DNA from 4 places in the Klebsiella sp. MISC125 genome. Region 2 is predicted to be linked to each of the others. Evidence: predicted binding sites of a transcription regulator. Region 2 holds the regulator's gene; each other region holds the start of a gene.
What was found. The regulator Fur, encoded in region 2, represses iron uptake genes when iron is present. The targets are predictions, from matches to a motif close to ATAATAATGAGAACNACTATCAA.
Positions count from the first base shown of each region.

Region 1: sodA (superoxide dismutase [Mn]) is a predicted target of Fur. The motif match lies at 692-714, and genes of this name have one in related genera.
Region 3: ACMYSL_RS17545 (TonB-dependent siderophore receptor) is a predicted target of Fur. The motif match lies at 1,374-1,396, and genes of this name have one in related genera.
Region 4: fepD (Fe(3+)-siderophore ABC transporter permease) is a predicted target of Fur. The motif match lies at 923-945, and genes of this name have one in related genera.

Region 1 covers NZ_CP180448.1:6,115,593-6,117,795, reverse strand. Annotated here, with positions in the region: gene rhaT (L-rhamnose/proton symporter RhaT) at 1-496, opposite strand, end outside; gene sodA (superoxide dismutase [Mn]) at 789-1,409, shown strand; gene yiiM (6-hydroxyaminopurine reductase) at 1,481-2,155, shown strand.
Region 2 covers NZ_CP180448.1:4,319,440-4,321,642, forward strand. Annotated here, with positions in the region: gene fldA (flavodoxin FldA) at 128-658, shown strand; gene fur (ferric iron uptake transcriptional regulator) at 950-1,402, shown strand; gene chiQ (ChiQ/YbfN family lipoprotein) at 1,473-1,805, opposite strand; gene chiP (chitoporin ChiP) at 1,853-2,203, opposite strand, start outside.
Region 3 covers NZ_CP180448.1:3,695,321-3,697,523, reverse strand. Annotated here, with positions in the region: gene ACMYSL_RS17545 (TonB-dependent siderophore receptor) at 1-1,261, opposite strand, end outside; gene ACMYSL_RS17540 (TetR/AcrR family transcriptional regulator) at 1,494-2,129, opposite strand.
Region 4 covers NZ_CP180448.1:4,448,933-4,451,135, forward strand. Annotated here, with positions in the region: gene entS (enterobactin transporter EntS) at 1-849, opposite strand, end outside; gene fepD (Fe(3+)-siderophore ABC transporter permease) at 962-1,969, shown strand; gene fepG (iron-enterobactin ABC transporter permease) at 1,966-2,203, shown strand, end outside.

The DNA.
Region 1 (2,203 bases), 1.8 Mb from region 2:
CTTTGATGCCCATTTTGCGCTCTTTGAGCTGGCCTGCGCGAGTGACTATCCCCACGCCAATCACCGCAACCAGCACGCCGAGCAGCGTCATTTGGCCGCCTTTGGTGTTAATTAAGACATCGAACTGACCGTTGAGGATTGGGGTCATTAGCGTGCCGACAATCAACGTAATGCCAATGGCGATACCGATCCCCATCGACATGCCGAGATAGCGCATGGTCAGGCCATAGTTGATATTGCCGATACCCCACATCGCGCCGAACAGGAACACCGGCAGGAGCGTGGAGGCATTAAAGGAGCCGTAGTAGGCCCAAAAATCAGGGAGCAGCATGGCGCTGATGGCCCAGGGCAGTATCAGCCAGGAGACAATCCCGCCGATAGACCACATGGTTTCCCAGGACCAATGTTTAACTTTTTTGAACGGGGCATAGAAACAGGCTGCACTGGCCGCACCTATCAAATGCCAAAAAATACCCATCGTAATCGCGTGATTCATTGATTCTATCCTCATCTATTTTTTTATCGGATAAATCATTTTCCGACCCGATGAGTGTAAAAATCGGTCAGTTTTACTGCCTTCAGCCTGTTGCCACGTAACATCCTTCTTTGGCAACCAGAAGCTTAATTCGTTGTTCTACATCACAAAACCACGTGTATAACCGTCTGTTATAACCTTATTAAAAATACGGCATTGATAAGCGTTTTCAATATCATTTAATTAACTATAATGAACCAACTGCTTACGCGGCATTAACACCTTCCGCCGCTCGACAATAATGGAGATGATTATGAGTTATACACTGCCAGCCCTGCCGTACGCTTATGACGCCCTGGAACCGCACTTTGACAAGCAGACGATGGAAATCCATCACACTAAACACCACCAGGCCTACGTTAACAATGCCAACGCTGCGCTGGAAAGCCTGCCGGAATTCGCTAGCCTGTCTGCTGAAGAACTGATCACCAAACTGGATCAGCTGCCGGCTGACAAAAAAACCGTTCTGCGTAACAACGCTGGCGGCCATGCTAACCACAGCCTGTTCTGGAAAGGCCTGAAAACCGGTACCACGCTGCAGGGTGACCTGAAAGCGGCTATCGAGCGCGATTTCGGTTCCGTTGATAACTTCAAAGCGGAATTTGAAAAAGCGGCTGCTACCCGTTTCGGCTCCGGCTGGGCGTGGCTGGTGCTGAAAGGCGATAAGCTGGCTGTAGTTTCTACAGCGAACCAGGATTCCCCGCTGATGGGCGAAGCTATCTCCGGCGCTTCCGGTTTCCCAATTGTGGGTCTGGACGTGTGGGAACACGCTTACTACCTGAAATTCCAGAACCGTCGCCCGGACTACATCAAAGCGTTCTGGGACGTGGTTAACTGGGACGAAGCTGCAGCGCGTTTTGCCGCCAAAAAATAAGGTTGCATTGTGCTGAGTGAGAAGCGAGTCTGATGACTCGCTTTTTTTATGTCCGCAGCAAGGAGCAGCAGATGCACTATCCGCTAAATGTCTACATTGGGCGCATTCGCGACTATCCCGGCAGCCGCCCGAGCGCAATAAGCAAAATTCAGGTCGATGGTGAATTAACCCTCGGCGATCTCGGCCTTGAGGGCGATGAGCAGGCGGAGAAGAAAATTCACGGCGGGCCGGACCGCGCGCTGTGCCACTATCCGCGTGAACATTATGCACACTGGGCTCGCGAGCTGCCTCAGCAGGCGGACCTGTTCTGCGCTCCGGCGTTTGGCGAGAATCTCTCGACCGAGGGACTGACGGAGCAAAACGTCTTTATTGGCGATATCTTCCGCTGGGGAGAGGCGCTGATTCAGGTGACGCAGCCACGTTCGCCGTGCTTTAAGCTCAACTATCACTTTGCCGTCAGCGATATGGCGCAGCTGATGCAGAACAGCGGCAAAACCGGCTGGCTGTATCGGGTGGTGGCGGGCGGGAAGGTATCCAGCGATACGCCGCTGGTACTGGTCTCCCGGCTAAGCGATGTTAGCGTGCACGAGGCTGGCGCGATCGCCTGGTCTATGCCGTTTGATGATGAACAGTACCACCGCCTGCTATCGGCGGCGGGGCTATCGGTGAGCTGGAGTCGTACCATGCAGAAACGGCGTTTAAGCGGGCAGATCGAAGACCATTCCCGGAGATTGTGGGGGAAATAGCTCGCCCGCTCGTTAGTTTTCCTCTTCTCATATAGGGGCCGATCGCCC
Region 2 (2,203 bases):
TGTAGCAGAGTGTGCAGTCGGGCGTGATTGCTGTTTCCGCGCCCTTCTCAGTTCTGCTATCATTGCCCCTATCTGTGGGCATTTAAGTCCCTACCACATCATTAAGTTTCAAGAGGTTATTTTACTCATGGCAATCATCGGCATCTTTTTTGGCAGCGACACCGGCAACACCGAAAATATTGCAAAAATGATTCAAAAGCAGCTTGGTAAAGATGTTGCTGATGTTCGCGACATTGCCAAGAGCAGCAAAGAAGATCTGCAAGCTCACGATATTCTGCTGCTCGGCATTCCAACCTGGTACTACGGTGAAGCACAGTGTGACTGGGATGATTTCTTCCCGACGCTGGAAGAAGTCGATTTCGACGGCAAACTGGTCGCGCTGTTTGGCTGCGGCGATCAGGAAGACTACGCTGAATACTTCTGTGATGCGCTGGGTACCATTCGCGACATCATCGAACCGCGCGGCGCCACTATCGTTGGTCACTGGCCGACTGCTGGATATCATTTCGAAGCATCTAAAGGTCTGGCAGATGATGACCACTTCGTGGGTCTGGCCATCGACGAAGACCGTCAGCCAGAACTGACTAACGAACGCGTGGAAAAATGGGTAAAACAGATTTCTGAAGAGCTGCACCTCGAAGAAATCAAGAATGCCTGAGTCTAAACGGCGTTATCGTCAGATTTCGCCGAATTAATAGATAAAAGCAATCAAAGTTATAGCTACAAGTTTTTAACTTTTAATCACATATCTGTACAATGTCCTCTGATTTAACGAGGTCACGTGAAGCACTTTGTAGCCAGTGCCTCGTTTTTGACAGCATACAAGGCCCGATGCTTGCAGTTTTCATTTCACCATGGCAGTTCTATAATGAGACGCATTACATCGGGTGATTCTCTGTATTACTTCCGCTGATGGAAGTAGATCGTTTAGCAACAGGACAGATTCCGCATGACTGACAACAATACCGCATTAAAGAAGGCTGGCCTGAAAGTAACACTTCCACGATTAAAAATCCTGGAAGTCCTGCAGGAACCGGATAACCATCATGTCAGTGCGGAAGACTTATATAAACGCCTGATTGATATGGGTGAAGAGATTGGCCTGGCCACCGTCTACCGCGTACTGAACCAGTTCGACGACGCCGGCATCGTCACTCGTCATAATTTCGAAGGTGGTAAATCCGTTTTCGAACTGACGCAGCAGCATCATCATGATCACCTGATTTGCCTCGATTGCGGCAAAGTGATCGAATTTAGCGATGACTCAATTGAAGCTCGTCAGCGTGAGATTGCCTCCCGACACGGTATTCGCCTCACCAACCACAGCCTGTACCTGTACGGTCACTGTGCAGAAGGCGATTGCCGCGAAGATGAACATGCCCACGACGCGGTGGAAAAGTAATTCCCCGTTGCGTAAGCAGCAAAAAGCCAACCTGATGGTTGGCTTTTTTTATGGCTACGAAAAGTAAAAATCAGGGTTTCGTGTTGTTGCTACGAATCTCTTTCCAAATCTGGTCACAGCGCGACTGTACAGCCTGATCGTTACCGGTTTTACGCGCCTGGATACATTGCTGGTAATCCAGTACTCGCACGCTTTCCTGGGTGGCGAACTGCTGATGCTGCTTCTCTTGCTTCAGAACGTCTAATACGCTCTGGCAGGCTTCGACTTTATCTGGGTTACCTTCAGCAGTATTAATACAGGCGCTGTAGGCATCTTTTAACTTTGAATCCTCTTTCGGCGCTGGCGACTGCGTGCAGGCAACCAGACCTGCCGCCATAATAGCGACAAGCAATAGCTTCTTCATAATCGACCTCGGGAAATTGCGGCAGGCTCATGCCCGCCGCACTGGCATCAGAAAATGGTGAATGGAGCAATAACCATGAACTTCACGTCGCGCTCATCCTGGAAGATGTTGCCGTAGCCGCCGCTCCAGCTTGGGATATCGGAGTGGTTGTCGTATTGAGTAAAGTGCAGTTTAAACAGCGTACCCTTCGCACGTCCTTCCTGTACGGTGTACATCGCATCCAGGCTGTAGGCTGACTCTTCCAGACGTTTGTCAGGGTTGTAGTAAGCATCAGGAGAAGACATTTTTCCTGGTTTTGCATCCCATGCATAAACGTAGGACGCGCCGAAGGCCCAACCCGGCATATTCCAGTTCTTCATGTCATACATCGCCCCGAAGAACACCGCTTTTTCACCGTT
Region 3 (2,203 bases), 620 kb from region 2:
CGCTAATGCTGAAGATATCGTTCAGGTCATAGCTGGACTGCAGGAAAGGTGCCAGGTTGGTAATGCTGTAGCTCGGATAACGACCGGTAGTATAAATCGACTGATTATTCAGGCCGCCGGAAGGCATCGATTGCCCCAGGTCGAAGAACATCTGGTTGGCGTTGAAGGTTTCGTGATCGGCATCTAGCCCCCAGGTCAGATCCCAGCCGTCCAGCGGCTGGCTATTCAAGGTTATCTTCGCGCCATATTGATCGGTATCCTGCTTTGAGGAAGAGAAGCTGCTGACCTGGCCTTTACTCAGCGTAGGGAAGGGGTAAAAGGTCAGGGATTCATCACGATAGTAGATTTGGCTGACCAGGTTCTGACCAAAGAAGTCAGCATCTGAGTACTGCAAGCTAATCAAGTGGCGTTCGGTGCCGGGGACGCGGTCGGAATTAAGCCCGTCAGTGGTGAAGGCTTTACCGTCGCCGGTCACCGCCGACATATTTTTCCCCAGATACAGTCCGTAGTCGTCTCCCTGACTTTTATAGTATTGCGTGACCAGCTGGAGCTGACGGTTATTGTCAATTTCGATGGTTCCTGTTCCCATCACGTCCAGGCGATCCGAGTGCTGAAGCCCGGTCTGGGTATTATCGAGGACCAGCGCATTGTTGTTGCCGTCATACCAGCCGCCAAAGCGTTGATAGGCTACAGACAAGCGGCCAGATGCGTGGTCGGTTCCACCACTCACCGCCGTCGCGACGCGCTCATCATGATCGTTGCTATTAGCAAAGCCGGTTTTGCCGCCCAGCTCCAGATCGACCTGGCGCTCCTGTTGGCCCTTTTTGGTGACGATATTGATAAGACCGCCGGTACTGCCGCCGCCGTACAGCGATGTTGCCCCGGAGATCACCTCGATGTGCTCAATGTTGAAAGGATCGATAGAGTCGAGCTGACGGCTGTCGGTACGGGAAGAGTTAAGGCGAACGCCGTCAATCAGCACCACGATCGCGCGACCGCGCATATTCATGCCGTAGTTAGTACGTCCCTGGCTGCTGACGTCGATGCCGGGAATCAGCTGTGCCAGGACATCTTTGAACTCTTTACCGCCCTGAACCTGTTGTTCAATTTCCTGGCCTTCGATAACCCAGGTGGTCTGGGCCATTTCAGCGACGGTACGGTGTGTACGGTTGGCGCTGACGATCATGTTGTCATCAGCGGCCCAGGCGGGGAGGGCGGTTGCCAGCAGCAGTGGGTTAAGCACCCAGAGACGCGTTTTCATGCTCATTCCTTTTATGAGTTTACGATATCGTTGTTTTAGTTTTCCGGTACGGGCGCACCGGTTGTTACAAGGTGAAATAAACAGAAATGTTTAAGGCTGAAGTTTGCCCGTATTGATTATTGTTATCAATATCATTTACGTGAAATGTGCAAATAACCTATTGAAATCATTAATTAATGTGTGGGTAAGCAGGGGGGGTGACCGACGGAGGAGCCATCGGTCAAAGAGAGGTTTAGTGCTGAAGAACCTGCGGCCAAAGACGCATCATGGTCTCGGCAATTTGCATGATTTTAGTGAAATCTGCACCTTCGCGGGCGCTGATTGACATGCCCTGCAATACGCAGCTTAAGAACTGCGCCAATTGGCTCACGTCGCCGTCAGACGGAAGTTCGCCGCGCAGCTGCCGCTGCTGTAGAAATTGCGTCAATGCCTGTTCCTGCATGGCATGCCGCGATTTAAGCGTATTGGCGATATCGGTAGACGAGGCCGCCAGCGCTGCAGAGGCGTTGACCATAAAGCAGCCTGCGGGCGTTTCTTTGCTGGTAAAGCAGGTGGCGACAGCGGTGAAGTAATCGCGCAATGCCTGATCGACGGTTTTGCCCTCATCAAACAGCAATGCTTCGTGTTTGGCGGCAAAGCGAGAGATGTAGCGATCCAGCACTGCGCGAAACAGCCCCTCTTTATTCACGAATTCTGCATAGAGCGTTGGCGCTTTTGCGCCCGTCGCCTCTACCAGATCGGCAAGAGAGGTGGCTTCATAGCCGTGCTGCCAGAAGAGTGTCATGGCCTTATCCAGCGCCGCGTCCCTGTCGAACACTTTAGGTCGGCCACGGCTTTTTTTTACGCAACCTTGAACGTCAGTTGTCATGGCGCCGTTGTACCTGTGTTGGTTTGTTGAAAGGGCATTATAAAAATAAACGTCGTGGGCTGCCAGTGATGTTG
Region 4 (2,203 bases), 130 kb from region 2:
CTGCGCCAGCTGCCCACTGGTCAACGCCCCCAGCGCCGCACCCAGAGGGATCGCGGCGTACAGCAGGCCAATCTGCGATGTCGACATCTGCCAGCTTCCGGCCAGCGCCGGATAGAGCACACGAACCGCGCTCGCCATCGTCAGCAAACCGCCGAGCAGCGCGATGCCGCCGATAAGCGGGCTGTTAAACAGGAATTTCACTCCCGCCAGCAGCGATTTCAGCGGATGTTCACGCGGCTGCGGAGGCGGCGCTAACTGCGGTAAACGCAGCAGCGTCAGAGTGGTAATAAAGGTCCCGGCCGCCGCCAGACCGTAGTTCCAGGCTACCCCGCCGGTGGCCAGCAGCAGGCTACCGATCATCGGCGAAATCACCGAACCCAGACGCACCGTCAACATGGTGATCGCCCCCGCCTGCATCAGGTTTTCCCGCCCGACCAGCGCCGGAGTCGCCGCCAGCAGCGCAGTCACGCCAATGGAGGCAAACAGGCCGTCCCAGATCCCCAGCAGATAGATAGCAATTAGCGACGGCTCCGGCAGCATGGCGTTCAGGCACAGGCCGACGAAGCCGATCCCGCAGGTACCGCGCGCCAGCAGAATCAAGCGCTTGCGCTCATAGCGGTCGGCCAGCACGCCGCCCACCATCAGGCCAACAAACATCGAAGCGCCGGTTAAGGTGACCGACAACCCCACTTGCCAGGTCGAGTGGGTCATCATCTGGATCTGTACCGGGATCGCCACGCCCAGCAGGCCAAGCGACAGAATTGAGATAAAGCGGGCGATAAAGACGGCGCGAAAGGCCGGATGAGTTTTCAGCAGGCTGAGATTCAGCAGCCGGGATTGTCGGTTCATGACAGCGCCTTGTTATTATTTTCCATACCATTTTTATGGGTGCACATGCTAACATAACCGAATAGAATCGATAACGATAATTACTATCATTATCATGTCAGGGATGTAAGCCATGTCGTCTTCCATGACCACGGCGCGCGCCTTTGCCGTGCCGGGTCTTTTGATCGTTTTAACCATCGCCGTTGCGCTCAGCCTGTTGATTGGCGCGAAACCCCTGCCGTTTAGCGTCGTCGTCGATGCTTTTACCGGTACCTGCCAAAGCGCCGATTGCACCATCGTCCTTGATGCCCGACTGCCGCGAACCCTCGCCGGACTGCTGGCGGGCGCCGCGCTGGGCCTCGCCGGGGCGCTGATGCAAACCCTGACCCGCAACCCGCTGGCCGACCCGGGGATCCTCGGCGTCAACTCCGGCGCCAGCTTTGCTATCGTGCTCGGCGCGGCGCTGTTTGGTATCTCTTCGCCACAGGAACAACTGCTGATGGCCTTTTGCGGCGCGTTCGGCGCATCGTTATTGGTGGCCTTTACCGGCAGCCAGGGCGGCGGTCAGCTTAGCCCGGTGCGCCTGACCCTCGCGGGTGTGGCTCTGGCGGCGGTGCTCGAAGGCCTTTCCAGCGGTATCGCCCTGCTTAACCCCGACGTCTACGATCAACTGCGCTTCTGGCAAGCGGGTTCACTGGACGTGCGCACGCTGCAAACCCTGAAAATCGTCCTGATCCCGGTGTTGATTGCCGGTCTCGTTTCGCTGCTGCTCAGCCGGGCGCTCAATAGCCTCAGTCTCGGCAACGATACGGCGACCGCGCTCGGCAGCCGGGTCGCGCGTACTCAACTGATTGGGCTGCTGGCGATTACCGTCCTGTGCGGTAGCGCCACGGCAGTCGTCGGGCCAATTGCCTTTATCGGCCTGATGATGCCGCATATGGCCCGCTGGCTGGTGGGAGCCGATCATCGCTGGTCGCTGCCGGTCACCCTGCTGGCCACTCCTGCCCTGCTCTTGTTTGCCGATGTGCTTGGCCGCCTGCTGGTTCCCGGCGAGCTTCGTGTATCGGTGGTCAGCGCCTTTATCGGCGCGCCGGTTCTGATCTGGCTGGTGCGCCGCCAGCCGCGCGGAGGTGGAATGTGATTGCCCCTTCTCGCCGCCTGATTTTTAGCTGCCTGCTGCTGGTGATCGCCAGCGTGCTGGTCTCCCTGTGGGGGCTTGGCACCGGCCTGGTACCGTTAAGCGTTGAGCAAGTTATCTCCGCGCTGATTGGCGATGCGCCGCGCAACGTCACCATGGTGGTGACCGAATGGCGTCTGCCGCGCGTGCTGATGGCGCTGCTGATCGGTGCCGCGCTCGGCGTCAGCGGGGCGATTT